DNA from 4 places in the Thioalkalivibrio sp. ALgr1 genome. Region 1 is predicted to be linked to each of the others. Evidence: predicted binding sites of a transcription regulator. Region 1 holds the regulator's gene; each other region holds the start of a gene.
What was found. Region 1 encodes FliA, which starts transcription of late flagellar genes. Its sites were predicted from a motif close to GCTAAAGTTNNNNNNNNNNCNGCCGATA; they were not measured.
Positions count from the first base shown of each region.

Region 2: a site for FliA is predicted at 2,844-2,871, ahead of F466_RS0105195 (chemotaxis protein). Genes of this name have one in related genera too.
Region 3: a site for FliA is predicted at 3,188-3,215, ahead of F466_RS0111905 (flagellin). Genes of this name have one in related genera too.
Region 4: a site for FliA is predicted at 4,979-5,006, ahead of F466_RS0108090 (flagellin). Genes of this name have one in related genera too.

Region 1 is NZ_KB905134.1:289,917-297,057, reverse strand. Features, by position in the region: gene flhA (flagellar biosynthesis protein FlhA) at 1-423, shown strand, start outside; gene flhF (flagellar biosynthesis protein FlhF) at 528-1,772, shown strand; gene F466_RS0109090 (MinD/ParA family protein) at 1,759-2,583, shown strand; gene F466_RS0109085 (RNA polymerase sigma factor FliA) at 2,580-3,341, shown strand; gene cheY (chemotaxis response regulator CheY) at 3,401-3,781, shown strand; gene F466_RS0109075 (protein phosphatase CheZ) at 3,884-4,660, shown strand; gene F466_RS0109070 (chemotaxis protein CheA) at 4,740-6,872, shown strand; gene F466_RS0109065 (chemotaxis response regulator protein-glutamate methylesterase) at 6,875-7,141, shown strand, end outside.
Region 2 is NZ_KB905133.1:174,266-181,406, forward strand. Features, by position in the region: gene flgC (flagellar basal body rod protein FlgC) at 1-69, opposite strand, end outside; gene flgB (flagellar basal body rod protein FlgB) at 106-516, opposite strand; gene F466_RS0105190 (protein-glutamate O-methyltransferase CheR) at 697-1,512, opposite strand; gene F466_RS0105195 (chemotaxis protein) at 1,786-2,715, opposite strand; gene flgA (flagellar basal body P-ring formation chaperone FlgA) at 2,959-3,693, shown strand; gene flgM (flagellar biosynthesis anti-sigma factor FlgM) at 3,825-4,139, shown strand; gene F466_RS0105210 (flagella synthesis protein FlgN) at 4,153-4,638, shown strand; gene F466_RS0105215 (flagellar brake protein) at 4,757-5,473, shown strand; tRNA gene F466_RS0105220 (tRNA-Pro) at 5,572-5,648, opposite strand; gene F466_RS0105225 (MerR family transcriptional regulator) at 5,708-6,064, opposite strand; gene F466_RS0105230 (integration host factor subunit alpha) at 6,048-6,347, opposite strand; gene pheT (phenylalanine--tRNA ligase subunit beta) at 6,352-7,141, opposite strand, start outside.
Region 3 is NZ_KB905137.1:11,507-18,647, reverse strand. Features, by position in the region: gene cobS (adenosylcobinamide-GDP ribazoletransferase) at 1-70, shown strand, start outside; gene F466_RS0111920 (YIP1 family protein) at 145-774, shown strand; gene F466_RS0111915 (flagellin) at 1,292-2,527, shown strand; gene F466_RS13865 (flagellar protein FlaG) at 2,602-3,033, shown strand; gene F466_RS0111905 (flagellin) at 3,294-4,574, shown strand; gene fliD (flagellar filament capping protein FliD) at 4,802-6,154, shown strand; gene fliS (flagellar export chaperone FliS) at 6,173-6,586, shown strand; gene F466_RS0111890 (flagellar protein FliT) at 6,636-7,019, shown strand; gene F466_RS0111885 (bifunctional (p)ppGpp synthetase/guanosine-3',5'-bis(diphosphate) 3'-pyrophosphohydrolase) at 7,130-7,141, opposite strand, start outside.
Region 4 is NZ_KB905134.1:74,877-82,017, forward strand. Features, by position in the region: gene F466_RS0108070 (hypothetical protein) at 1-61, opposite strand, end outside; gene F466_RS0108075 (hypothetical protein) at 81-1,223, opposite strand; gene F466_RS0108080 (PAS domain-containing methyl-accepting chemotaxis protein) at 1,446-2,753, opposite strand; gene F466_RS0108085 (hypothetical protein) at 2,995-3,753, shown strand; gene F466_RS0108090 (flagellin) at 3,771-4,898, opposite strand; gene F466_RS0108095 (hypothetical protein) at 5,093-5,770, shown strand; gene F466_RS0108100 (MliC family protein) at 5,712-6,089, opposite strand; gene F466_RS0108105 (hypothetical protein) at 6,220-6,843, shown strand; gene F466_RS0108110 (L-lactate permease) at 6,916-7,141, shown strand, end outside.

The DNA of each region.
Region 1 (7,141 bases):
AGTCAGGATCCCGGCGTTTTGACTGCGGCCGTGCGTGTCTCGCTGTCGCGCTCGATCGTGCAGGACCTTGTGGGACCGGACGATGAGCTGCCGTTGATCGCGCTCGACCCGTCGTTGGAACAGCTCTTGCATAAGTCTCTTCAGGGCAGTAATGGCGAGACCGTGGGGCTGGAACCGGGCCTGGCGGAACGCCTGCAGCGGTCGGTGTCCGAGGCGGCCCAGCGCCAGGAAGCCAGCGGGCAGCCGGCCATCCTGGTGGTGGCCCCGGAGATCCGCTCCTGGATTGCCGGGTGGCTCCGCGGAGCCGTGCGCAGCCTGGCGGTGCTGGCCTTTACCGAGATCCCCGATAACCGGCGGATCCGCGTGGTGGCCACGGTGGGCCAGGAAGACTCGGCCCGGCAGGCAACGCCCACAGGTGCCTGAGACGAACAGTAGCGATCGGATACGAGAGGGAAACACTGATCAGTGTTTTCCTTGAGCGGAGCGGGAGAACAGAGATGAATGTGAGACGGTACCGGGCACGCGACATGCGCGATGCGATGCGGCAAGTGCGTGAACAGCAGGGCGAGGATGCCGTGATCCTGTCGAGCCGCCGTGTCGATGGTTGGCTGGAGGTTGTCGCGGCGCTGGAAGATGGCGACGCGGGGGTCTCGGAGCGCGAGCAGCAGGCTGCGGTGAACGCGGTCCATGCCCCGCGTGAGGCGCCGGCATCCGCCTCGCGTCCGAGCCCGGGCTCGGCCTGGCCCGCGGACCCCGAGCTCGCCGCGATGCGCCAGGAGCTGCGGGATCTGCGCAGCCTGCTCACTCGCCAGCACAGCGACAACGAGGCCGCACAGTGGGCGGCGCGGCATCCGCTGGCGGCGGAGTGCAAGGCGCGTCTGATGGACCGTGGGTTCAGCGAGTCACTGGCGCGCAGTCTCGCCGGGAGTATTCTCGACGACAGCACGGTGGAGCAGGCCTGGGAGAGGCTGCGCGCACGCCTTTCCGGGGCGATCGCGACCCGCCATCCGGACATCCTGGATGAAGGTGGCGTGCTGGCCCTGGTGGGGCCTACGGGGGTGGGCAAGACCACTACACTCGCACGCATTGCCTTGCGTCAAATCCGTCGTATGGGTGCGGATTCGGTTACGCTGGTCACACTGGACACCCAGCGCATTGGGGCCACGCGCCAGCTGCAGGCGTTCGCGCAGATGGCGGGCGTGTCATTGCGGGTGCTGCAGAGCCCGCGCGAGTTGCGCGACATGACCGCGCGAGCAGAGGATGGGCATCTGATTCTGGTCGACACCGCCGGGCAGGCACCTTCCGCGGTGGGCGACGAGTCGCTGTTTGCCGGCTGGCCGGACCATGTCCGGCGCGAGAGCTGGCTGGTCGTCTCCGCGACCACTCAGGCGGCGGCGCTGCGAAGGGTGCTGGATGCGTTCCGGAAGACGGAGCCATCGGCGCTGGTGCTGACCAAACTCGACGAAGCCGAACAGTTGGGGGAGACGTTGTCGGTATTGCTCGATCAACACCTTGGGCTCACGTTTGTCAGCGATGGACAGCGGATTGCCGAAGACTTCCACCGGGTCGAGACGGGCGATCTGACCCGGCGGGCGCTCGGCGAAGAGCGCGGCCCCGCGCGTCGATCCTCCCGCGATGAACGATGGACCGATGCAAGCCTGGCGGAGTTCTCGAATGCCGGCCGCAATGCGCCGTCGCCGCGCCGTACTCAGGATGCGGGCGTTCTGGAGATGATCCATCCGGTGGGGAAAGGACGCTATGCCACGCACTAATCAGCCGTTGAAGGTCATTGCGGTTGCCTCCGGCAAGGGCGGCGTCGGCAAGACCAATGTGTCGGTCAACCTGTCCGTGGCGCTCGCGCGGCTGGGCCGCGAGGTCATGCTGTTTGATGCCGACCTGGGGCTGGCCAATGCCGATGTGCTGCTCGGACTGCGACCCGAGCGCACCCTGCATGACCTGGTGACCGGACAGGTGGACGACCTCCAGGATGTGCTGATCGAGGGCCCGGAGGGGATCAAGGTCATCCCGTCGGCCTCGGGGATCGCGGCGATGGCGAATCTCACGCAGCTCGAGCACAACGGTTTGATCCAGGCATTCAGCGCCTATTCCAAGCCGCTGGATGTGCTGGTGGTGGATACGGCAGCGGGCCTGCAGGAATCCGTCACGACCTTCTGCCGGGCGGTCCAGGAGACCCTGGTTGTCGTCTGCGACGAGCCGGCGTCCATCACCGATGCCTATGCCTTGATCAAGGTGCTGCATCGCGATCATGGCATGCGGCGTTTCCGGCTGGTCACGAATATGGTCCAGGACCGCGCGGGCGCCGAGCGCTTGTTGCAGAAACTCACCACGGTTTGCGACAACTACCTGCCGGAAGTCATCCTGGATCTCGCCGGTTACATCCCGATGGACGAGCATCTGCGCAAGGCCGTACAGAAACGGGCACCGGTCGTGCAGCAATATCCGGGCAGCCCGGCGGCCAAGGCCTTTACCGAACTCGCCCGTGCGGTCGACCGCTGGCCGGTGGCCCGTGGTGCCGATGGTGGTGTCGGGTTTTTCGTCGAACGGATGCTGCAGAGCGCATGATGGCGACGCGTAATCGCCTCCACGGATACGAGAACGTGGCCGCAGCCGGCCACGAGCAGCGCGTCGCGGAACATATCGAGCTGGTGCACCGCATCGCGCACCATCTGATGGCTCGCCTCCCTTCCTCGGTCCAGGTCGATGACCTGATCCAGGCCGGCATGATTGGCCTGCTGGAGGCCGCGCGGCAATTCGAGGGCGGGCAGGGCGCGACGTTTGCGACCTACGCCGGGATTCGCATCCGTGGCGCGATGATCGACGAGTTACGCCGCAGTGACTGGACCCCGAGATCGGTGCACCGCAACAGCCGCAAGATCGCCGAGGCGATCCAGACGGTCGAGGCCAGGGAGGGGCGTGCGGCGCGCGGGGTCGAGGTGGCCGAGGAACTCGAGGTCCCGATCGACGAGTACTACTCGATGCTGCAGGACCATGCCGGCGCCCATCTGTTCGCGCTGGATGATCTGGGCGGCACCGATGGTGATGCGGACCGGGTGATCGAGGGGCAGGAGGCCTCGCCCTCGCGCACGATCGAGGCCGGGGAGTTTCGCGAGGAGCTGGCCGCCGCGCTGGGCGATTTGCCCGAACGCGAACGTCTGGTGTTGTCGCTTTATTACATCGAGGAGCTCAACCTGCGCGAGATTGGCGCGGTACTCGGGGTGACCGAGTCGCGCGTCAGCCAGATCCGCAGTCAGGCCGTTATCCGACTGCGCGCGCGCCTGGGCTCCTGGCTCGAAGACGGCGAGGCTTTGCAGTTATTCTGAAGGCCAAGCTCTAGTACTCATATGAATCATTTATCCCGGAGTGACCTGTGGACAAGGGAATGAAAATTCTCATCGTGGACGACTTCTCCACGATGCGACGGATCATCAAGAACCTGTTGCGTGATCTTGGCTTCAACAACACCCAAGAGGCCGATGACGGCAGCACGGCATTGCCGATGCTCCAGAACGGCGACTTCGATTTTCTGATTACCGACTGGAACATGCCCAATATGCCGGGCATCGACCTGCTGCGGGCGGTTCGTGCCGACGAGAAGCTGAAGACGATGCCGGTGCTGATGGTGACGGCGGAGGCCAAGCGGGATCAGATCGTCGAGGCGGCCGAGGCGGGCGTGAACGGCTACGTGGTGAAGCCCTTTACTGCGGAAACCCTCAAGGAAAAGATCGACAAAATATTCGAACGCATTGAATCCCAAGGCTAGTTTGGGATTCGGTGTCGAAGTCTCCTGGTCCAGACAAATGGATGGCCGGGGGATCGATCCCGGTCATCACGTTCGGGATGGGGAGCGAGCAAGGGGCTTTGGATGACAGACCAAGAACAATCGATCAGTGAGCAGCAAATCGCTCGCGCGCGGGAGCTCGTGCAGGTTCTGGAGGCAGGGGATGAGGTGGCCGCGCGCGCGTTGATCCAGGATCTGGCGCGCCCCTACGACCGGGAACTCTTCGACGAGCTCGGAAAGCTTACGCGCGACCTGCACGAGGCCTTGCAAAGCTTCCGGGGGGATTCGCGGCTGGTCGAGTTGACCCAGGCCGAGATCCCGGATGCCCGCGAGCGTCTCAATTATGTGGTCACGATGACCGAGAAGGCCGCGCACGAGACCCTGACCGCGATCGAGACGAGTCTCCCCATTGCCGAATCGTTCAGCCAGCAGGCCGGCCAACTGACGGCGAAGTGGACCCGTTTTCGCAATCGGCAACTCTCGGTCGACGAGTTCCGGGAATTCGCTCGTGAGCTGGACGAGTTTTTTGCTCAGGCCAACGACGATACCGAAGAGCTGCGCCGCCTGCTGTCGGAGGTTCTGATGGCGCAGAGCTACCAGGATATTACCGGGCAGGTGATCCGGCGCGTGATTCAGCTCGTGACCGACCTGGAGGAGAACCTGGTCACGCTGATTCGGCTGTCCAGCGGGCGTATGGAGACGGTCGAGGCTGCGGAGAAGACGCTGGATGACGATGCCGAGCGGCGTGAGGGCGATCGGCGTGGACACGGGCCAGCAGTGCCGAAGACTCAAGATTCCGGCCAGGATGTCGTTCAAGGACAGGACGAGGTGGACGATCTGTTGTCCAGCCTGGGCTTCTAGGTAGCCCGCTGATCCCTGAATCGGCGGCTTCCCGGCGCCCACCCCTCAACGGCAAGCCTCACCGGAACGGAGAGACCGAATGGCCATCGACCCCAACGACGAAATCCTTCAGGACTTCCTGATCGAGGCCGGGGAACTGCTCGAAGGACTCAACGAGCAGCTGATCGACCTGGAACAGCATCCCGATGACCGGGATCTGTTGAACGCGGTATTCCGCAGCTTTCACACGATCAAGGGTGGCGCGGGCTTTCTGAGCCTGGATCCGCTGGTGACCGTCTGCCATCACGCAGAGGATGTGTTTAATCTCCTGCGCAATGGGGAACGTCAGGTCGACGGTCACCTGATGGATACCATGCTGCGGGTCCTCGATACGTTGAACGTGATGTTTGGCGACCTCCGCTCCGGGGTCGATCCGACGCCCGCGGAGGCCGATCTCGTCGAAGACCTGCGGCGGATGGCCAAGAATGAAGACGTGGCCGGCAATTCCGAACCCGCCGCAATCGCGACGCCAGACGTGCCCCCCGAACCGGAGCCGGAACCGGCACCCCCCGCCGAGGTGGAAGCCACTGCGAAGGCTGGAGGGGATGAGTCGGGGCTGGTCGGTGCCGATGACGAGATTACCGATGACGAGTTCGAGGCCCTGCTGGATTCGCTGCACGGCGATGGTTCGCCGCAGGCGGCCCAGGACTCCGCTACGCCGTCGACTGAGGACGCCGGGTTGCCCGACACCGATTCGGATGCAGCCGGGCCAGGGGACGACGGCGAGGACCTGATTTCCGACGATGAGTTCGAGAACCTGCTGGACGAGTTGCAGGCACGAGGTCATGGGCCTCCTGCCACTGCAGCGCCGGCACCCGCTGTGACTGAGTCGTCCCCGCATGAAGAGCCGAGCGTGGAGCCCGAAGCCGCTGGCGCGACACAGGAACCGCCGGCTCCCGAAGCCAAGCCACAGGCGTCTTCGCCTGCGGCCGGGGCGGCCGGCGCCCGGCAGGCCCCTCAGGGCGAGGCCTCGGTCCGTGTGAACACCGAACGTCTCGACGAGATTATGAATCTGGTCGGGGAGCTGGTGCTCGTGCGCAACCGCCTGAGCATGTTGCGAACCCAGCACGTGGATGACGAGCTGGGCAAGGCCATTAGTTCGCTGGCGCTGGTCACGTCGGATCTTCAGACGTCGGTGATGAAGACCCGCATGCAACCGGTGAACAAGGTCTTCAATCGCTTCCCGCGCGTGATCCGCGATCTGTCGCGCAGCCTGGGCAAGGAGATCGAGCTGGAGATCTTCGGCGAGGACACCGACCTCGACAAGAACCTGGTCGAGGCCCTGTCCGATCCGCTGGTGCATCTGGTGCGCAACGCCGTGGATCATGGGATCGAGACTCCGGAGGTGCGCGAGAAGGCCGGCAAACCGCGCAAGGGTACGGTGGTGCTCGGCGCGGCGCAGGAAGGCGATCACATCGCCTTGCTGATCAAGGACGATGGGGGTGGCATGGATCCGCAGGCCCTGCGGCGCAAGGTCGTCGAGAAGGGTCTGATGGAACCCGCGATGGCCGAGCGGATGACCGATCGCGAGGCCTTCAACGTCATCTTCATGGCCGGGTTCTCCACCAAGACCGAGATCTCGGATGTGTCCGGTCGCGGGGTGGGGATGGACGTCGTCAAGACGAAGATCTCGCAGCTCAACGGCACCATCGAGATCGATTCCGAGATCGGTGTCGGGACCACGCTGCGGGTGAAGCTGCCGCTGACCCTGGCGATCCTCCCTGCATTGATGGTCATCCTCGACGGGCGGCGATTCGCGATCCCGCTGGCGTCTGTCTCGGAGATCCTGGACCTGGATCTGACCAAGACCCATTACGTGGATGATCAGGAGGTCATTGTCGTAAGAAATCAGGCGCTTCCGGTTCACTATCTCAAGCGGTGGTTGAAGCCGGGGTTCATCCCCGAAGCCAAACCGGAATCGCATGTGGTCGTGGTGCATACCGCGGATCGCAAGGTAGGGCTGGTCGTCGATGATCTGGTGGGGCAGGAAGAGGTGGTCATCAAGCCACTGGGGCAGAACCTGCAGGGCGTGAAGGGCCTGGCAGGCGCGACCATCACGGGTGATGGAGGGATTGCGCTGATCCTGGATGTCGCCGATCTCGTGGGTTTGTTGACGCACAAGATCCCGTCGGCGGGCCGCACCCGGCGGCCTGCGCAAACAATCGAGGGCTAAGGATGCCGGTTAAGGTACTGGTGGTGGATGACTCCGGGTTTTTCCGCCGCCGCATTAGTGAAATTCTGGACGCCGACGCGGGGATCGAGGTCGTCGGCAGCGCGGAGAACGGCGAGGAGGCGATTCGCAAGGTCAAGGAACTGGACCCGGATGTCGTGACCATGGATATCGAGATGCCCGTGATGGACGGCATCACCGCGGTGCGCCGGATCATGGCCGAGAACCCCCGGCCGGTACTGATGTTCTCGAGTCTGACCACCGAGGGGGCC
Region 2 (7,141 bases), on a different contig from region 1:
ATTCAGCCGCACCGACTGCGCGGTCAGCGCGGAGGCCGAGGTGTTGAACAGATTAAACAGATCACTCACGACATCACTCTCCTGTTCCCAGCGTTGGCGCTCGCATTAGCGCTCGCCCCGCAGAGCATCACGGATGCCGGAAACCCGGCGGTTCAGGAACTCGAGGCTGCTCTGGTACTGCAGGGAATTCTCGGCAAAGGCCGCCCGCTCCAGCTGCGGGTCCACCGTGTTGCCATCCAGAGACGGCTGCGACGGCACGCGATAAAGCGTCTCCATCGACCCGTTGGCACCACCCGCCCCGCCGGCGCCGATATGGCCCTGATGTGTGCTCGCCATCGGCATGTTGCCGCCCTCGCCGGCCGCCGCCTGCAGCACCGAGCGAAAGTCGATATCGCGCGCTTTGTAATTCGGCGTATCGGCATTCGCGATATTCGAGGCCAGCAGCTCCATCCGCTTCGCACGGACGTTCACCGCCTCCGGGAGAATGCCCATCGCCTTGTCGAGAGAGAGACTCATCCGTCGTACCCCGTCCGCCACTGGCGAACTTCAGGTTCCTCGGGACGAAACCGCTTCGCCCCGTACGACAGGGACAAAGCAATTGGTGTGCCACTATGGGCCGAAAGAGGTTGGGAGAGCAGCGCCGAGGGTGGCGCCCGGATCGCGGGAGCGACCGTATGGAAAGGCGGAAAGGGCCGATCAGCCCTTCAGGCGAAGGACGGAGCCGTACTCGGTGCGAACGGTTTCGAAGGCCTGGGTGTAAGGACCCGCTGTCTCGGAAGCGCCAAGAAACAGATAGCCACCGGGATTCATCTGGCGGGCAATTCCGTCAAGAACCTGTCGCTTGGTCTCGGCGGAGAAATAGATCAGCACGTTGCGACAGAACACGATGTCGAACTTGCCCAGCGCCGCATAGCTGTCGATCAGGTTGAGCTTCTGGAAACGGCAGCGGCGCTGGATCTCCGGGCGTACGCGATGGCCCTCCGCCACGGTCTCGAAGAAGCGGGCGCGCCTCGCCTCGCTCAGGCCACGGACGATGCTCAGCCCGTCGTACACCGCGCGCCGGGCATCGTCCAGAATCTTCTCCGAGAGATCCGTACCCAGGATCGATACCGGCACCACACGCTTGGGCCGCGATTCCTCCCACTCGGACGCCACCATCGAGATGCTGTAGGCCTCCTGTCCGCTGGAGCAGCCGGACGACCAGACCTTGATCCCTGCGCCTTTCTCCGCCCGTTCCGGGAGCAGTACATGGCGCAGGATCTCGAACGGGAAGCCATCGCGAAACCAGGAGGTTTCGTTCGTGGTCATCGCGTCGATCACACGCGTGCGCAGGCGCGGGTTGGGTGCCTGGCGCATTGCGTGCAGCAGCTCCGGCACACTCTTGTAGCCGAACTCGTCCAGCAGCCGCGACAGTCGGCTCGACACGAGATACTGACGACTGTCGCCCAGCACCAGGCCACAGCACTCGGAAAGAAAACGCGAGAACTCCTCGTAGTCACGCGAGTCGATCACGAAGTCATCCTTGAAAGTCGACGGTACGGGCGGACGGGCACGTTGATGACGAATCCTTGACAGCGTGTCGGAAAACCCGACTGGGGAACACGCGATCCCCCATGCCGGACGGATGCAGTATACGTGCAACCGCGCGGACGCCGACAGCATCCCAACGGGTGATCGATGCGGCGCGCCATGGCCGCTGATGTTCATGCGGCCGGCAATCCGTTACCGCTTCCATGCCGCCAGGGTCGACTCGGTCGACTAACGCAAACGGCGCAGGCACCGGCATCAGTCCTTGCGGGTCTGGTCAAGCACAGCCTCGGCCAGCTCGTCGGGGTTGAACTTGGACAGGAAGGCGTCGGCCCCGGCACGCTTGACCATATCCGTATTGAACTCCCCACTCAGTGACGAGTGCAGCAGAACCCGGAGGCCTTTCAGGCGATCGTTCGCACGAATTCGAGCGGTGAGGGTATAGCCGTCCATGCGCGGCATCTCGATATCCGAAATCACCAGCTCCACCACCTCGTCCACGGTGCCGGCCTCGGCCTGCTCCTCCAGGAAATCCAGCGCCTCGCGACCATCCTTGAAGACCACGTACTCCCAGCCCAGGCCCTTGATCGCACCCTCGATCTGCTTGCGCGCGACCACGGAGTCATCAACGATCACAATCTTGCGCTGTCCATGCTTGGCGCGTTCTTCCTCGGCCTCCGCGCGCACCGCGTCGGATACCGTGGATGGCAACGGGTTGACGATCGACAGTACCCGTTCGACGTCAATGATCTCGACCAGCTTGTTGTCGATCTCGGTGACCGCCACCAGAAACGACTCGCGCCCGGTCCCACGAGGCGGGGACTTCACGTCTTCCCAGTTAACGTTGACGATCCGGTCGACCGCGGACACCCAGAACCCCTGTACCGACCGGTTGAACTCGGTCACCACCACCTTGTGGTCGCCCGTTTCGCCCACGGCGGTACGCAGCCCCATCGCGCGCGCCAGATCGATGATGGGGACGGTTCCGCCACGCAGGGTAGCCACACCACGCACCACACTCAGCGATCCGGGAATCTGCCGCAGCGGCGGCGACGGGATCACCTCGCGCACCTTGAATACGTTGATACCGAAAGTCTGCGAGCTCCCCAAATGAAACAGGAGCAGCTCCATACGGTTCTGCCCCACCAGCTGGGTGCGCTGATTCACATCGTCAATGAATTGACTCATTGTCCTGCTCTCCCCCTCGCCCAGCGGCCAGCCACCTCGACTCGCCGGCCCCAGTGTGCACCCCGCAGACCGACGCTGTCATGCCACAACCCGCCGTCGCATGCCGATTGCACGCGTTCTAGACCCGATAACGGCCGGCCGCTGTGACTCTTGAGGGTACGCTCCTGATTGCCTGGCATGTTTTCTGCTTGCACGTCTCTGCAAACCTCTCGAGTCCTGACAAGCCGACGCGCATCCAGACCAATGAACCAGTCAGCACGCAAACCTTCCATTCGCTCCTGGTGGCTTTCGGCCGCCATGGGCGTCGTTCTGGCCCTGGTCTCCATTGCGGCACAGGCCGAGATCGAGGCAGTGGAAAACATCCGCCTGGCGGCGGAGCGCTTCATCCAGGAGGAGTTGAACCTCACACCAGGCGACGAAGCGGTAGAGATTCAGATCGGCCGGCTGGACAACCGCCTGCGCCTGGCCCGATGCAGCGAGGCACTGGAGACCCGGTTCCCGCCCGGCGGGCGACGCGATGGCAATACGGCGGTACAGGTTCAGTGCGAGACCCCCGTCAGCTGGTCGATCTATGTGCCAGTCACGGTCGAGCGCTACGCCGAGGTGCTGGTCGCCAGCCGCAGCCTGCGACGCCAGCACACGATCCTCCCCGGCGATCTGCGCACCAAGCGAATTCAGACCTCTCGCCATGCGGGGAGCTATTTCGAGAACAAGGGCGAACTGGTGGGGCTGCAGACCCGGCGCAACATCCGGCCCGGTCAGATCCTGGGCCAGCAGCACGTCACCCAGCGCGAGGTGGTCAGCCGCGGCCAGCGCGTCACCATCCTGGCCGAGAACGGCTCGGTGGTGATCCGCATGCAGGGCGAGGCGCTGGAGAATGGCATCCTGGGCGATCGCATCCGCGTGAAGAACACCTCGTCCGGACGCGTCGTGGAAGGCGAGGTGCTCGAGTCCGGACATGTACGCGTTGCCCTGTAGAATGGCGGTGTGTCTCGTCACCATCCACAAACTGTGAAGCGAATCGAAAATTCACAGCTCAAGGGGCTACAGTTTCAGCCGGTGCTGCCGCTAACCCCTGCAGTAGAATTGCAAAAACAGGAAACCGAATAATGGATATCAAAGGCCCGAACTCCCCCGGCCTGCGCCCGGATGGCAACAGCTCGAGCGTGAAGGGCCGCGATGAGACCTCTCGCCCCGACGCAGGCGCCCAGGGCAATGCATCCTCACCCGTACGTCAGGATGACTCTGTCACCCTGACCGGCGCGGCGCAGGCAATGAACGCCGCCTCCGGGGCCGCCAGCAACGCCCCGTTCGACGAGGCGCGAGTCGCCGAGCTGCGCGAGGCCATCTCCAACGGTCAGTACCCGGTAGACAACGAACAGCTAGCCGATCGCATGATCGAGCTGGAAAGCCTGTTGCGCTAACAGAGACCCGACGATGTCGCCCGAACAACGCCACGCCTTCCTCCGCTCGCTGGAGGCCTCGATTCGGCTGAGCCACCAGATGGAGGACATCCTGCTGCAGGAGACCCGGGCGGTGGAATCACGGGCCGCCGAGACCCTGCGCGAAGTCGTGGCCCAGAAGCAGACGCTACTGCAGGAACTCGAAACCGAAAGCCGGCGACAGCGCGAGACGATCGAGGCCGCCGGCGAAACGTATACGCCCGAGGGACTTGCACGGCTGTTCGGTCGGCTCGAGGGAGGCGCCGAGCTGGACGACCACTGGCAGGCGCTACGCCGCTCGGTGGAGCGCTGCAATACCCTCAACCAGGGGAATGCCCGACTGATCGATCGCGACCGTCGTCGCGTGGAGATGTCCATCCAGATCCTGCGCGGCGAGGAACCCGGCCCGGCTCCCACCTACGACCCCTACGGCCGCACCCAGTCCGGCAGCCGTACCGGTCGGCGCATCACCCGCGCATGACCCGCGCGCGCTCTGCGCGACACCTCTCCGCCCTTCTCCGCCTCACACCCGGGGCTGGCATTCCGGACCGCTCGGCAGTACCGTGCGGCTTGGCCCAATAATTACAACAACGCCACGCATGGAAGAGACCGACTACACCGTCGACAAGCCGGAGCGGATTGCCGGCATCCTCAAGGATCTGGATCACAAGCTCACCCTCGTCAACGTCCGCCTCGACGACGATGGCCCGCTGTACAACTCCGCGCTGGTTCGCCTTGATTCCGGTGCACGCGAGCTCTTCCTCGACGAACTCACGCCCATCGAAGCGAATCGCCACGCCCAGGAAGGCACTGGCATGCGGGTATTCGCCAGCCTGCGCGGGGTGGCCGTACGCTTCTCCACCGCCGTCTCGCGCATCGAACGCGAGGACGCCGGGGCCCTTTACGTCTGCCCCTATCCCGAGACCCTGGAATATCTCCAGCGACGCGAGACCTTTCGCGTCCATATCCCGATCAGCGAGCGCCCGCGCGTCGAATTGCAGTACCGCGAATGGGAAGAGCCCGGTATCGGGGACCTGGCCGATCTTTCGGCCCAGGGGATGTGCGTGGAGGTACCACAAGACTGGGTCGAAACAATCGAGATCGGGACCCCGATGCGTTTCGAGAACCTGCTACTGCCCGAAGTTGGCGAACGCCTGGGCGGCGACCTGCGTCTGGCCAATCGCCGTCGCAGCCCGCGCGACGGATACGTGTATGCCGGCTTCCAGGTCACCGGCATGAACCAGTGGCTGGAGCGGCAGTTCAACATCGCCCTGCTGCACTATCAGCGCGAGGCGCGCCGGCGTTCGATGGAGTAACAGACGAGGCCAGTCTCTTCCCTCACTCCAGACACAAAAAAGGCCGCTCGATGCGGCCTCTTTTTTCACCTGAAGAATATCCTTCAAGTCGTTGAACTTGGTCGGGACGGCAGGATTTGAACCTGCGACCCTCTGCACCCCATGCAGATGCGCTACCAGACTGCGCTACGCCCCGAAGCCGCGAATCATATCCGATTCCCTGCCCCCACGAAAGGACCCGGACCAGAAGACCTCTCAGGCGCGCAATACACGCAACACCGATTCCAGCTCCGAGATCGTATCCTGGATGATCTGGCGTGCCTGCTGGCGATCACCCTTGGCCTCGTCGCCAGACAGCTTCTGTCGCGCGCCATTGATCGTATAGCCCTCTTCGTACAGCAGGGCCCGAATCTGGCGGATCAGGATCACGTCCTGGCGCTGGTAGTAGCGCCGATTGCCCCGCCGCTTGACCGGCTCGAGCATCGGGAACTCCTGTTCCCAGTAGCGCAGCACGTGAGGTTTCACCTGACACAGCTCGGCGACCTCGCCAATGGTGAAGTAGCGCTTGCCCGGGATCGCGGGCAGTTCCTGGTGGTTACTCGCTTCCAGCATAGCTTTCGACCCTCTCGCGCAGCTTCTGCCCCGGGCGGAAGGTGACGACGCGCCGCGCCGAGACCGGGATTTCCTCGCCGGTCTTCGGATTGCGCCCGGGCCGCTGGTTCTTGTCGCGAAGGATGAAGTTGCCGAAGCCGGAGAGCTTCACGCCCTCGCCCTCTTCCAGCGACTGGCGCATCTCCTCGAAGAACATCTCGACGAATTCCTTGGCCTCGCGCTTGTTCAGGCCCAGTTCTTCGTTCAGCGTGGCGGCAAGATCCGCCTTCGTCACTGCTGCCATGGAATCACTGCCTCAGGGTTGCCTGGAAGCGAGCGTGCAGATGCTCGACGACCTTGTCGGTGACGCTTGCCACGTCCTGTTCGCCTAGGGTGCGATCAAAAGCCCGCAAAATCAAGCCCAAAGCGAGGCTCTTCTCGTCCGGATTCAAGCCCTTGCCCTGGTAGACATCAAACAGCCGGACATCCTGCACCAGCTCCAGCCCCAGTTCTTCGATCGCGTTCAGCACATCACCGGCCGGAACGGTCGCCTGCACCACCAGGGCAAGATCACGCCGGATCGACGGATATGGCGACAGCGGCGCGAACTGGGCGACCGGTGCGCGCAGGATCGCCCGCGCATCGAGATCGAACAGATACACCGGCTCGACATCGAACTGCCTGCAAAGCGCCGGGTGCAGACGCCCGACCCAACCGATGGGGCGATCACCCGCCATAATCCGCGCGGACTGCCCGTCGTGGAGCGCAGGATGTTTCTCCGAGCGAAAGCCCAGCGGCGCCTCCACGGAGGCACAAAGTGCCTCGACGACACCCTTGGCATCAAAGAAGTCGACGCGGCGCGACGCGGCCTCCCAGTGCTCCGGCTGCGCCCGCCCGCCCAGCAGGCCCGCGAGACGCGGCTCCTGGCGCAGGCCGGAGGCATCCGGCACAAATCGCAGGCCATGCTCGAACAGGCGCAGGTCCGGCTGCTGGCGCGCCTGGTTATAGGCCGCCGTGGCGACCAGACCGGGCCACAGGCCGGGGCGCATTACCGCCAAGTCACTGGAGATCGGGTTGGCCAGGCCCAGCGGCTCCACC
Region 3 (7,141 bases), on a different contig from region 1:
GGCCGGGGCCACGCTGGAGCTGGTAGAGACCCTGACCCTCGTGATTCTGGTGCTGGCACTCGCGGGCTAAAGCCGGGTCGATCAGGCCAGGTTCAAGGCAGGCGCTGTCACGAAAGCGTCACGGGATTGCCACATACTGACCGGATGAGCTCATTTCCCTCCCGTCTGAATCCGGGACTTCTGGTCCTGCGCACGCTGACGAGCCCCCTGCGGGCGGTACTCGAGGTGGCCGAACTGGAGACGGCCCCGCCCTGGTGGCAGACCTTTCTGCGCCTGGCGTTCCCCGTGCTGCTGGTCAGCGTGATCGCCAGCCAGTGGCTGTACCAGGTCATCCCGACCGGGCTGCCGCCGGAGGCGATGCCGGGGGCCTGGGGCTTCGGCGTCTACAGCGTGCTGGCGATGAGCATCGGCGTACTGGGTCTGGCCTGGTCCGCGCACTACCTGACCGAGCTGTTCCAGGGCTACTCCCATCCGGACCGGGCGATGCTGGCGGTGACCATCGGCCTGCTGCCCGCCTGGGTAGGCAAGGTGGCCGCCGCCTTTCCCTGGCCCTGGGGCAACACCGTCGGCCTGCTGCTGATCTTCTACAGCCTGTGGCTGCTCTACTGGTCGCTGCGCGGCATCCTCGGCCTGAAGCGCGGCAACCGCATCGGCCTGTTCGTGGCCACCGTCTTCTGTGGCGCCTTCATCACCCTCATCTTCGGCTGGCTGCTGATGGACCTGATCCCCGGCGCCACCCCAGGGACCCGCATCGGGACTACCTGGCTGATCTGATTCACCCCGTACCTGTAGGAGGCCAGCCCTCTGGCCGATGGGGCGCTGCTAAACCCGAATCGGCCAGAGGGCTGGCCTCCTACAGGGGGCAATCGGGCAACTGGGGGCCGCTTTGGTTTTCGTTGCCCAAGATCCGTATCTCTGAGGGTCCAGGCCGATTGCTGGGTGGTCTTGCTCCTTAGCAATGACGGTAGTAGTGGCTTCGGACCTGACACAGTTTTCTCGCATCACCTGGGTGCGTCAAAGCGGTTGTTCAGGACCACGGGGATGTAGCTGGCCTGTGTCCCCTGTGGCGCTGTGCGGCTTCGTATTGGCCGTGGCTGATGAGTGGTGTGGGCCGAAGCGCTGGGGGCGGTGAGAGGGCAGCGTGGCGGACACGTTCAGGCGGGCGGCAAAATTTTTCCGGGATCGGGTTAAAGGATTCGGTCGAGCGGTCGTTACTGTCCTCGAAGGCGCACGAGTGTTCGCCGAGGAAGCCGACCAAGGTGGTTCGGCATGACGCTACAGGAGCGTAATCATGTCTCAAGTCATCAATACCAATATCCTGTCCCTGAATGCTCAGCGCAATCTGAGCAATTCCCAGGGCGCGCTGGCTCAGAGCCTGGAGCGACTGTCCTCCGGCCTGCGTATCAACAGCGCCAAGGATGACGCCGCCGGTCTGGCGATCTCCGAACGCTTTACCACCCAGATTCGCGGCCTGAACCAGGCCGTGCGCAACGCAAACGACGGCATTTCGTTTGCGCAGACCGCCGAGGGTGCGTTGAGCACCGTGGGCGATGCGCTGCAGCGTATCCGCGAGCTGTCCGTCCAGGCGGCGAACGACTCCAACTCCGCCTCCGACCGCGAAGCCCTGAACAACGAGGCCCAGCAGCTGATCGCCGAGATTGGCCGCGTGGCCAACTCCACCGAGTTCAACGGCGATGCCATCCTGGATGGGGCGCTGCAGGATCTGTTCTTCCAGATAGGCGCGAATCAGGGGCAGAACATTGCCGTTTCTGGCGTGGACTCGCGTACCACCGAACTGGGCCGAGCCATCGCGATGGGTGAAGAAGGCCTGAGCCAGGAACAGATCAATGACGTCGGCATCACCCAGATCAGTAACATTACGATCAATCTGGACGAAGTCGGAGTGCTGGAAGGGCTTGATATCGACATCACAGTTAACCTGAGTGAGGTTACGTCGCTTGAGGATGCCGTCCGCGAGATTAATTCCTCTATCGCCAATTTCACCGGCGATGACGAAGACGTTGCCGCTGTGCGCAATGCGGGTTTGAGTGCGGCACTCGTGACCGACAATGACGGTGAAACGACCATAGCGATCCGCGGTAACTTTGACACGGACTTCGAAGTGGATGGCGGCGAGGTCACTCTTGATGCCGAGGACGGTGACGGCAACGCCATCACCATTGACTTGTTCGACGAAACCGGCTCGGAGGCCAAGAACCTGACGGACGTAGATATCGCGAGCCGCTTTGGCGCAACGGAAGCTCTGGCCATCGTCGACGGGGCTCTGAACCAGGTGAATTCCCTGCGTGCCGATCTGGGCTCCGTCCAGGTGCGCTTCGAGAACACCATCGCGAACCTGCAGGTGTCGTCGGAGAACCTGGAGGCGGCCCGTTCCCGGATCCGCGATGCGGATTTTGCCTCCGAAACGGCCGAGCTGACCCGGGCGCAGATCCTGCAGCAGGCGGGTACCTCGGTGCTGGCCCAGGCGAACGCGACGTCGCAGAACGTGCTGGCCCTGTTGCAGTAAGTTGAACCGGTAAAAGGCCATGAGACGGGCGGGTGGCCAGACGGTCACCCGCCCTTAATGGCGAGGGAAGCAAGATGAGTGATTCAATTGGCAGTATCACTTCATTGGTGTTTCAGCCTGCCCGTCAGGGGCAGGGCGATGCCTCGATGTCGGTTGCCAAAGGGTTGACCGATACTGCGAGTTCTCGGAATGCCAGTTTCGGGGATGTGCCGGCACGCCCCGATGCTCCTGAACGGGGGCTGGATGAGTCGACCCAGTCTGTGGATTTGGGAGAGTCGGAGGGCATGGAGCAAGTGGTGGAGTCGATCAACGCCTATTTGCAATCGTCCAAGCGTGCGCTGGAGTTCAGTGTGGATGATTCCAGCGGCCGGACGGTGATCACGGTCAAGGATGCCGAGCAAGACGAGGTGATCCGGCAGATTCCGCCGGAGGCAGTGGTGGCCCTGATTCGTCATTTCCAGGAACAGCAAGGCCTGGATGGTACGGGGGTCGAGGAACGGGCCTGACTGACCCGGGACATTGTCAACCACAGTGACTTTCGGCCGGGCTTGTCCCGGCTTTTTTCTGTCTGGCGACTTGGGTGTGCACCTGATGCGAGGGCTCGATAGAAGCAGTTGCGGACCCGACAGAGACACAATGACAAGAAAATCGAAAATTTGTGTTAAAGCTCACGGATAGCTTGTCGTTAACGGCCCTGAGAGCGGTTGAATGCCGCCATCGTGATCGCCCGAGGCGGTCTAAAGCTATGCCGTAAGGAGACGTAATCATGTCCCAAGTTATCAACACGAACATCCTGTCCCTGAATGCTCAGCGCAATCTGAGCCAGTCGCAGGGTGCCCTGGGCCAGAGCCTCGAGCGGCTGTCCTCGGGCCTGCGAATCAACAGCGCAAAGGATGATGCCGCCGGTCTGGCCATCTCCGAGCGCTTCAGCACGCAGATCAACGGTCTGAACCAGGCCGTGCGCAACGCCAATGACGGTATCTCGTTCTCGCAGACCGCCGAAGGTGCGCTGAGCACCGTGGGCGATGCGCTGCAGCGTATCCGTGAACTGTCCGTGCAGGCGGCGAACGACTCCAACTCCGCATCTGACCGTGAAGCTCTAAATAATGAGGCTCAGCAGTTGATCTCGGAAATTAGCCGAGTGGCGAACGAGACGGAGTTCAACGGTGACGCCATCCTTGACGGAGCGCTGAACGACATCTTCTTCCAGATCGGAGCCAACCAGGGTCAGAATATCGCGGTGTCAGGGGCAGATGCGCGGGCGACTGAGCTGGGTCGAGCTATTGCGATGGGGGATGCAGATGAAGACCAGAACGGTCTGACGCAGGAACAGCTTAATGACGTGGGTATTGATGAAATAGACGACATCACGATTAATCTCGACTCGGTTGGAGTTCTGGAAGGTCTGGATATCGACATTGAGGTGGCCCTAGCCGAAGACGATAGTGAGGGTGTCGAGGGCGTGACCTCTCTGGAGGATGCGGTCCGAGAAATCAACAGCGCGATTTCCTCTTTTGAAAGCGAGGACGAGGCAGAGGTGGAGGCGGTCCGAGCCGCGGGCCTCAGTGCAGCGTTGGTGACGGACAATAACGGTGAGACGACGATCGCTGTTCGAGGAAATTTCGACACATCCTTCGACGTGGACGGTGGTGAGGTGACCCTCGATGATGCTGATGAAGATGGTAACAACGCTTCGACGGTGGAGCTTTTTTCTGATACGCCCTCTGATGCCAAGAACCTGACGGACGTTGATATTGCGAGCCGATTCGGTGCGACCGAGTCCTTGGCGATCGTGGATGGAGCGCTCGATCAGGTGAACTCCCTGCGAGCCGACCTGGGCTCGGTGCAGGTGCGTTTCGAGAACACCATCGCCAACCTGGAGATCTCCTCGGAGAACCTCGATGCGGCCCGCTCCCGGATCCGGGATGCCGACTTCGCCGAGGAGACCGCGGAGCTGACCCGTGCCCAGATCCTGCAGCAGGCGGGGACCTCCGTACTGTCGCAGGCGAACGCCACGTCGCAGAACGTGCTGGCACTGTTGCAGTAAGCCAAGGATTCCAGTGAGTCCGAACGGCGGGCAGTCGCAAGGCTGTCCGCCTTTTTTGTGGCCAGGGCTGCGGAATTTGCGGATATGGACCAGAATAGAACCGAGTGCCGAACGCCCGTCATCACGATGTGGTCATGCGGGGCTCAAGAAATCGGTTTTCCGGTCGTTATTCTGCATAACGACGTGATCAAGGGCCTGGGTACCCGGGCCGCTAGAGGTAGCATCAGATGGCGATCAGTTCTCTCGGAGTCGGGTCCGGCCTGGACCTCAATCAAATCGTCGGGCAGCTCGTGGCGGCGGAGCGCGAGCCCAAGGAACAGCGCCTGAACCAGCGCGAGGAGCGCATTGACGCGCAGATCTCGGCATTTGGCGAACTGACTAGCAGCGTGGATCAGGTTGGTTCGGTGCTGGGCGATCTTTCCGGTTTCGAACCGGAGCAGTCGGCCAGCGTCAGCGACGAGGGGGTGGCCAATGTGACGGTCACCGGAGATGCCGATAACGGGGACTTCTCGCTGGAGGTCAACCAGCTGGCGCAGTCGCAGATTGTGGCCTCGGCACCGGGCGATTTCGACAGCGCGGATGACGCGGTTGGTGCGGGCGAACTGACGATCCAGGTTGGTTCGGGCGCCGCGGTAACGCTGGACGTCGAGGAAGGGATGACGCTGCGCGATCTGCGCAATGCGATCAACGACTCCGATGCCGGCGTGCGGGCATCCATCGTGAATGACGGTTCCGGGGCCCGCCTGGTTATGGAGGCCAATGAAACAGGCGCCGACAACCAGATCCAGGTGACCGCCGACGGCGATCCGGGTGGCCTGGGCCGCCTGGACAGCAACAATATGGTCGAGACCCGGGCGGCGCAGGATGCCGAAGCCGTGATTAACGGCCTTGCCGTTACCAGCTCTTCGAACACGCTTTCGGACACGATCGAGGGACTGGAGATCGAGTTGACCGGCGTGTCGAACGGGCCGACCACCGTGTCGGTATCCGAAGACCGGGATGAACTCGAGTCCCTGCTGCAGGGCTTCGTGGAGAACTACAACGCATTGATCGGCCGGACGAGCGAGCTGACCGCCTATGACCCGGAAGAGGACGAGGCGGCGATTCTGGCGGGTGACAGCACCGTTCGCGGTGTCCGCAGCCGTCTGGGCAATGCCCTGATCCAGCCGGCCGAGAACAGCGAAGCCAGCAATCGCACGCTAGCGGAGCTCGGAATTGTGAGCAACCGTGACGGCACCCTGAGCTTTGACAGCACCCGTTTCCAGGAGGCGATGGACCGTGACGGTTTCGAGAACGTCTCGGGCACCGTTCGCGAGATTGCCGGAAACATGCGCGAAGTCACCGACAGCTTTACGGGCCGCGATGGCCTGATTCAGGTGCGCCAGGACGGGCTGCAGAGCGACCTCAGCCGGATCGAGCGGCAGCGTGAAGATCTCGATGCCCGAATCGAACGAATGGAGGCGCAGTGGGTGCGCCAGTTTTCGCGGATGGATTCGATGGTCGCCCAGCTGCAGGCCACCGGCGACCAGCTCATGGGGCAACTGGCCAACACGCCACTGGCCAGGAACCAGTCCAGGTAATCTTGGGGAGAACACGACATGTACGGACCGGGTATGAATCGCGCGGTGAGTCAGTATCGGCAATCGGGCGCGCTGGCCGAGGCCCAGGTGGCCGATCCGCATCGTCTGATCCAGATGTTGTTCGAGGGAGCGCTGGAGCGCATTGCGGTTGCCAAGGGGGCGATGCAGCAAGGCAATGTGTCGCTCAAGGGCGAGAAGATCGGCAAGGCGATTGATATCGTCGAGTCACTGCGTGCGATGCTGGATCACAAGCATCGCCCGGAATTGGCCGGAAACCTGGATGCACTCTATGCGTACATGACCCGGCGTCTGCTGGAAGGCAACGCGCAGAATGACCCGGAGGCGCTGGACGAGGTCGCGAAGCTCCTGCGCGAGATAAAGGCCGGCTGGGACGAGATTCCACCGGAGGAACGTCAGCGCAAGGCCGGTTGAGGCGTCCGATCTTGACCGCGGGATTGCCGCGTGCTGTCGTTCGCCGATCATGACGACAAACGATGCGGGTACAGAGGACTCCGGTGCAACGCTGGAGGATGCGGTGGAGGCCGTACGCGGCCTGATGGACCAGGCCATCCGCGAAGAAGACTGGGACCGCCTGGAAGAGCTCGACCTGAAGGCGCGTGTGCTGGTCGAGCGCGCCTTTGGCGAAGAGCCCGTACCGTTGCGCGATGACACGGGCGAGGCCCTGCGCAGCGCGCTGGAACGCCTGTCGGCGTTCTACGAAGACACCGTTCCGATCCTGACCGAACGCCGCGGCGATGCCAGCCGCCAGTTGCGTGAACTTCGCGCGGGGCGGAAAGGCACCAACGCCTACGAGAATACCCGCCGTAACTCCATGCGCTCCGGGCCGATGAAGCCCGGCGGTTAGGGGCCTGTCCAACGTTGGATCGCGCAGAGGGCTGCGCTCCTACAGGTGGCCGTGTTGGCGTAGGAGGCCAGCCCTCTGGCCGATGCAGTAGTGCTTACGTAGCCGGGGGCTCAGGCTGATGG
Region 4 (7,141 bases), 220 kb from region 1:
GGCCCAGGCTCAGGATCGCGCCCATGGCGAGCATGCGGGCAGGCGTCAGGTGGATTCGCATCAGTGGGTTCTCCGTGGGTTTATTGCCATTGCAGGTCCATGCGTTGCTGCATGCGGTGCCATTCGGCGGTGATGATGTCGCCCGCCACGCGATGGGCGGCGTCCATGCGCGGGCGTGCCTCGGGGTAGAGGAGCATCACGGCCTCGCTGGCGCGGGCGAAGTCGCGCCGGGTGCGGTAGTGCACCATGGTGTGTACCAGCAGGCTGTCGAGGTCGTTGAACGAACGGTCGGCGGACTGGCGGTAGCGCACCATGCGCTCCGGGGTCAGTTCGAGTTGACGGTGGGTTTGCGAGAGCCCGTCGAACAGGGCGAAGAACCCCATGCCCAGCTCGGCGCCCTGGCGCAGGGCGTGATCGCCCAGCTGACGTTGCAGCAGCTCCCCGGCGCCGAACAGCCCGGCATCGTGGTCACGGGCCAGCAAGCCAAAGACGCTGGCGGCAGAGCCGGACGATGCGCTGCGGGGCTGGGCCAGTTCGCGCATCTGCTGGTCAAGCCGGTGGTGGCCGGCGTCCAGCAGGAGTTCCAGCGCCGGGGCGGTGTCGTGGTCCAGGGCTCCGAGTACGCTGCGGCGTTGGCCTTGTGGGAGGCGCTCCAGTTCGCGGAGTACCCCGGCGATGTCCCGCGAGCCGATCTGCAGGCGTTCCAGCTCGCCGCGCACGGCGGCCTCCGGGTCCTCCAGCACCTGCGCAAGCCGCCGGACCTGATGGCCGGCGTGTTCGCCCACCAGTCCACGGCTCCCCAGCTCGCCCAGGATGGCGGTGGCCTGCTCAAGGCCCCCGGCCGAGGTGCGGCCGGGTTCGGTGGCCGCGGCAAGGGCATGGCCGAAGTCCATCGCGGGTATGCCGGACGACCGGCTGGCCTGGTCGAGCATGCCGCCCAGACGATTCGACTGCTGCGCACCATAGGCCATCGCCGCCGTTTGCAGCAGGCGTCCGGCCAGCCCGGAGATGTCGCGCGAGGACTCGCCCAGTGCCTCGTCGACCCACCCGGCCAGCTCTCCGGAGGCGGTATAAGGCGAGAGGTAGAAGCCGGTGTTGTGCGGCAGGGGGGCGGGGGTGACCGCAGACAGGGCTTGTGCGGGCAGCAGCGCAGTCAGCCCGAACAGGCTGAGGCCGGCCAGGGGCCCGAGTCTCGCGAACAAGCCGAACATGCGCGCTGGCATGGGGCGTTTCCCTCCCTGTCGGGTGGTCGCAGCCATTCGGATCCGTTCCGGAATGTTTGCCGCCGATCGCTCGGGATCGCCACCCAAAGGAAAGACTAGGCGAGAGAACCCTCGCGGTCAATGAGGGAATGAAGGGGGGATGGCGGGGCTTCGATGGTCAGGAGCGGCCCGTTGCCCGGATGGATTTGCCTTCCGGGTGTGCGAGGCCTCTCGCAGGCCGGGTCATGTGCGCGGGATCGAGGAGACGGATTCGACGACGTGGCTGGCGCCTTCGCGAATCTCGGCCATGATCTGCTGTACCGACAGGACCTGTTGGCGCCCTTGCTCGGCCACCTGGTTCACGGTGTCGATGCGCTCTGCGATCGCCTGGGTGCTTTGCAGGTTGCCATGAATGACCTCGGCGATCTGACTGGTGGCGTCGCGGGTATCGGACGCGAGCTTGCGGACCTCCTGTGCCACCACGGCAAAGCCGCGCCCTTGCTCTCCGGCACGCGCGGCTTCGATAGCGGCATTGAGGGACAGCATCTTGGTGGTTTCCGCCACGCTGCGGATGGTCTCGATGATCGACTCGATACTGCGCGCCTCGGCATTGAGTCGATCGATCGCCGATTTGGTTTCGGCCACATGCTGGCGGATCTGTTCGGAGTTGGTCGCATTGGCCTCCAGCGAGGCCTCTCCGCGTTGCGCGCCATCCGCGGTTTTCTGGGCCATTTCGCAGGCGATGGCGGAGGCCTCCCGGGTGCGCTCGGCCATGTGCACGCTGGCGGTGATGTCCGTGGCGAACTTGATGACCTTCACGGTATGACCCTGGTCATCGAGAATCGGGTTGTAGGTGGCCTCCAGCCAGATCTCCTCGCCGGAGGACTTGAAACGGCGGAATTTGCCGCTCATGAAGCGCCCGCGGGCGAGGTCTTGCCAGAAATTCGGGTTCTCGCGGTAGAAGGCGTCGTCGCAGAACATCCGGTGGTGCTGGCCCTGAATGTGTTCGAGCGGGTAACCGACGGCCTGCAGGAAGTTGTCGTTGGCCTTGAGGATGGTGCCGTCCGGCGTGAACTCGATGACCGCCTGGGAACGATCCAGCGCCTCGAATACGGCTGCCTGGTCGTGGAGCGTCTCCATCTTGCCGGTCACATTCGATGCGATCTTGACGACCTTGTACACGTCGCCCTGGGCATCGCGTACCGGAAAGTAGGTGGCTTCCAGCCAGATGGTCTCGCCAGCCCGCGTGACCCTGGGGAAGGTGCCGGCGTGGGACTCGCCCGTAGCCAGCTGCCGCCAGAATTGGCGGTATTCCATGGAGCGAACGTAGTCCGGGTCGCAGAACATCCGGTGGTGCTGGCCGATCACATCCTCGCGGGGATGACCGACAGTCTCGAGGAAGTGCGAGTTGGCGTCGAGCACCGTACCGTTCGGCGCAAATTCGATATAGGCGACGGCATCGCGGACGGCCGCGAGTATGGCCGTAGCGTCGTCGCTGGAAACCGCAAGGGGCGCCCCCTGGGTGGGGAACCGGGTGGCATTTGCACACATGGGTACGTCCTGAGCGGTTGATTGATGATGCCCTATTGAACTTCATGTACACGCATTGTACAAGAACTATACACAAAGGGTTTTCGAGGGTGCAGAAATGGAAAAGAAGAACAAGACGACATTGCCGGTGTTGCGAGCGAGCGCATGGGTAGTGCCGCTTCTGGTGGTGTCTGTACTGCTGTTGGCGGGTTGTGCCGCTACTTTCCCGGAGCCCGATGAGGGCCGGGCTTTCGCCGACGGAATGACGGCCCAGGAACTGTTCGACCGGACCATGGCCGCGCACGGAGGGGATCTTCGCGAGTACGACGGGGACCTGAACCAGGCTACGGACGGCGAGTGGGGGCGAATGGTTCAGCGTGTGCAGCCGCTGGTGGCGGATGGTGGCTACCGTGGCCAGGGCGAGGAGCGCTACCGCCCGGCGGACGAGTTGTACGCAGTCCATTACACGGGGCCGGAGGGCACCAAGACGGTGATCCGCCAGCGTGACGAGATTCGCGTGTACTACGACGGCGAGCGGAGCGAGGACGAGGACCGGATTCGTGCCACCGCGATGACGACCGATGCCGGCAAGCTGTTCCACTACGGACCGACCTTCGTGAAACACCGCGCGACCTCAATGACGCGGCTGGCGGATCGCCGCGAGGGCGGCGTGGACTACCGTCGCGTGCTGGCGACCATCCAGCCGGGCTTTGGCAAGGCGGACGAGGATCAGGTGGTGATGTGGATCCACCCCGAAACCGATCGGCTCTATCGGGTGCATATCACCCTGACCGGCTTCGAGCCGACCCGGAATGCCCATGTCGATACGACCTTCCTGGAGTACGAGGAGGTCGGCCCGTATACGCTGCCATCGCGTTTCGAAGAACGCGTGCTTGGGCCGATTCGGCTGTTCGTTCACGAATGGTGGGTGACCAGTCGTGACCAGGACCGTGGCTGGACCGATGACGATGTCCGGGGGCCGGAGTTCTCTGGCGCGGCGGCCCGACCCGCAGGGGAGTAGGCGCGCCGGCCCCCTGATTACTGGAGCAGCCGCAGGAAGGTCTGGGGTAGCGCGTTGGCCTGAACGAGCACGGCGAGCCCGGCCTGTTGCAGGATCTGGGCGCGCACCAGGCGGCTGACCTCGGCCGCGTAATCGGCGTCCAGAATGCGGCTGCGGGCCGCCGCCAGGTTGTCGCTGGTGATGCCCAGGTTGGTGATGGTCGACTCGAAGCGGTTCTGGATGGCCCCGAACTGGCTGCGCCGCGCGTTGACCGCATCCAGCGCGGCATCCACACGTGACAGGGCGTCGCTGGCCCCCTGGCGCGAGGTCAGGTCGATATCGTTCAGGCTCCCCCCGGGCTCGGTGGTGGCCGGCAGCCCGAGCGTGGCGAGGGCGGTCTCCCCCGAGATCGTCAGGGTCTCGCGGGCGATCAGGTTGAGCCGGCCGTCGTCGGTCAGGATCGCGCGGCCGGTTGATCCGAGGGCGCGGTCGATCGCGGTCGCCAGTTCCTGGGGGGAGCGATAGGGTCCCGCAGGGATCTCCACTGGGTCGCGCTCGCCCACACGGATGGAGAAATCCTGATCCACCTCCAGCGGATTGCCGGCGAAGGCGGCCTCCAGTTCGCCGGACCAGGCACTGGCAATGTCGCCCACGAAGCGGTTGCGCATGCTGTTGCCGAGGTCGATGGCGAGGGTCTGCCCGGCGTTGGCGCCGATCTGGAAGAACGCGGTGCCCATGGACCCGTCCAGCAGCGAACGGCCGTTAAAGGTTGTCTGGGTCGCGATGCGGTCGTTCTCGGCCAGGAGCTGGCGAACCTCGCGGTCGATGGCGCCGCGGTCCGAGGCCGACAGGGTGGCATTGGCCGCCTGTATCGCCAGCTCGCGGATACGTTGCAGGTTGCCGGTCATGGAGCCCAGGGCGCCCTCGGCGGTCTGGGCCAGCGAGATGCCGTCCTGCGCGTTGCGCATGGCCTGGTTCAGGCCGCGGATCTGGGTTGTGAAGCGTTCGGAGATGGCCAGCCCGGCGGCGTCGTCGCGCGCCGAGTTGATGCGCTGGCCTGAAGACAGGCGCTGGAAGGCCGTCTGCAGGGCGGCCTGCGACTGGCGCAGGTGGCGCTGGGCATTGAGCGACAGGAGGTTGGTGGCAACACTCAACACCTGGGCCATGTTGTCGGGTCTCGCACGCCACAAGGGCGATCCGGCGAAGGGCCGGATTCCGCAGCCGGAATTTCCCGTCTACATTCGCTTAACGGCGGGGTTTGAGGAAACTTTAGGCTTGCAAGGCCACGAAACGATGTACGGCGTGCACATCGGCGCGTGTTTGCTTAGGCTGCGCCGATTGGACTGGATTGGAGAGGGGCATGGCCGATACGCAACCCGAGCGCAGGCAGTCGCTGTTCTGGCGCGCGCTGATCGCGATCCTGCTCGGGGTCGGGCTGGGGATCGTCTGGCTTTATGTCACCGCCCTGCTGGGGCTCGGCGGCGGGATCGACTTTATGCCCGTACCGCTGGCCCGGACCTTTGAGTGGGGTACGCCGCTTTTGCTGGTCGGTGGTGCTGTCGGTTATGTGCTGGGCTGGCGGCGGGTGGCGGCTACGCTGTTCGGGCTGGCGGGGATGCTGTTGCTGGCGGCCCTGGCCTTCGAGGGTGCTCGCGTGATCCTGCAGGACCCCGAGGCGCGCAGCTACGAGCACCAGATGGCACAAACGGCCAGGGAAGGTGCACTGCAGATCGCCGAGTGCGATAACGGCGAGACGTTACTGGTGCGCGAGGACCGGGTGACCTCGGAGGGGATCGCGGTACTGCAGATCCAGCGCATCCATGCCGATGGGCGCCTGGATCCGGAGCTTCTGGCGACCACGGGCGTGGGTTACACGCCGAGCATTGGCGAGGGCATGCGACCGTATCTGGAAGGCTCGGTCGAATGCGGTCTGGAAGGCTTTTCCAGTGCTGGCGAGGCGCTTGGCCGGCTGGAGGCGTTTATTCAGGAACACCCGCCGCGGCACTCCAGTGCCGTGGCGCCGGTGGAGCCGGAGTAGCTGCATCGGCATTGGGCTGGCGAACGCGGCAGGTCCAGTAGATGCCGTGGAATTCGAGCATGGCGGCTTCGCCCTTGGTCCAGAAGACGATCTGCTCGCCGGGGTTGGCGTAGCGTGCCCCGGAGGCGACCTCGGTCGCCTGTAATACGGCCTTGGAACGGCCAAAGCGCAGCTCGGCCTCATTGTCGCTGAAGCTCGCCATCAGGTTCGGCCCACGATCGCAGCTGTAGGGCACATCGCGCGCCTGTTCGGCGGTCGGGGGCAGGGTGCCGCAGGCGGCGAGTACCAGCGTGGCGCTGATGGCAATCCAGGTTCTCACGCGCCGGTTCTCCCGCGGGTCGAATGGACTTTTCATCATACGCGTAACGGGCTGTCGCACGTGAAGGAACACTGTGACTCCGGGTTCGAACCGTTATAGTGAGAGCCCGGCCCCGTCAGGCGATTACGCTTTGTTTCCTCGCTGGTTTCTGGTTGCCTACCTGCTGTTTGTCTGCGTCCTGGTACCGGTCTATGCGGTCCAGTATGGCTGGCTCAATTTCCTCTGGCTGTCCAATCTCGCGCTGATCGCCGGGTGCGCGGCGGCGTGGCTGGAGAGCCGGCGCCTGGCGAGCATGCTGGCGGTGGGCGTGGTCCTGCTCGAGATGGGGTGGGTGATCGATTTCTTGCTGGGGCTTGTGCTGCTGGGGAACCCGCCCTTCGGCTTTGTCGCCTACATGTTCGATCCGGAGGTTCCGCTCTACCTGCGGCTGTTCTCCCTGTACCACCTGCCGCTTCCGTTGGTGCTGTTGTGGATGGTCTGGCGCCTGGGATACGACCCGGTGGCGGGGCGTTTGTGGATCCTGGTGGGCTGGGCCGTCTTGCTGGTGTCGTACCTGCTGTCGACGCCCGAGGCGAACGTGAACTGGGTTCTAGGGCCCTGGGCCCGTCCGCAGGACCTGGTCCATCCCTATGTGTGGCTGGCGGTCTTGATGGCCGGCTGCGCCCTGGTCTGGTGGTTGAGCCATCGCATGCTTTGGTGGGGCATGGGTCGCTTTGGGCGTGTTCATCCGGATCAGGAGGATACGCGCGATTGATCTGACGCAGTGGGCCTCTGCGCGGGACAGGCGATACTCTCCCGATAACGTTTTCTCGAGGATGTCGCACGCATGACGCTTTTCTGGGTGGCCCTGGTGCCGTTTGTGGTGCTGTTTGTCTGGCTGGTCCCGTTGCGCAGGCCGGCCTACGAGGCCGCGCCACTGGCCTATCTGGCGACACTGGTTATTGCCCTGTGGGTCTGGCAGATGCCGGGGGCCGTGCTGGGCGCGAGCCTGCTGGATGCGGGCGTGGTGTTTGTCGAGGTCATGCTGATTGTGGCCGTCGCGCTGCTGGTGC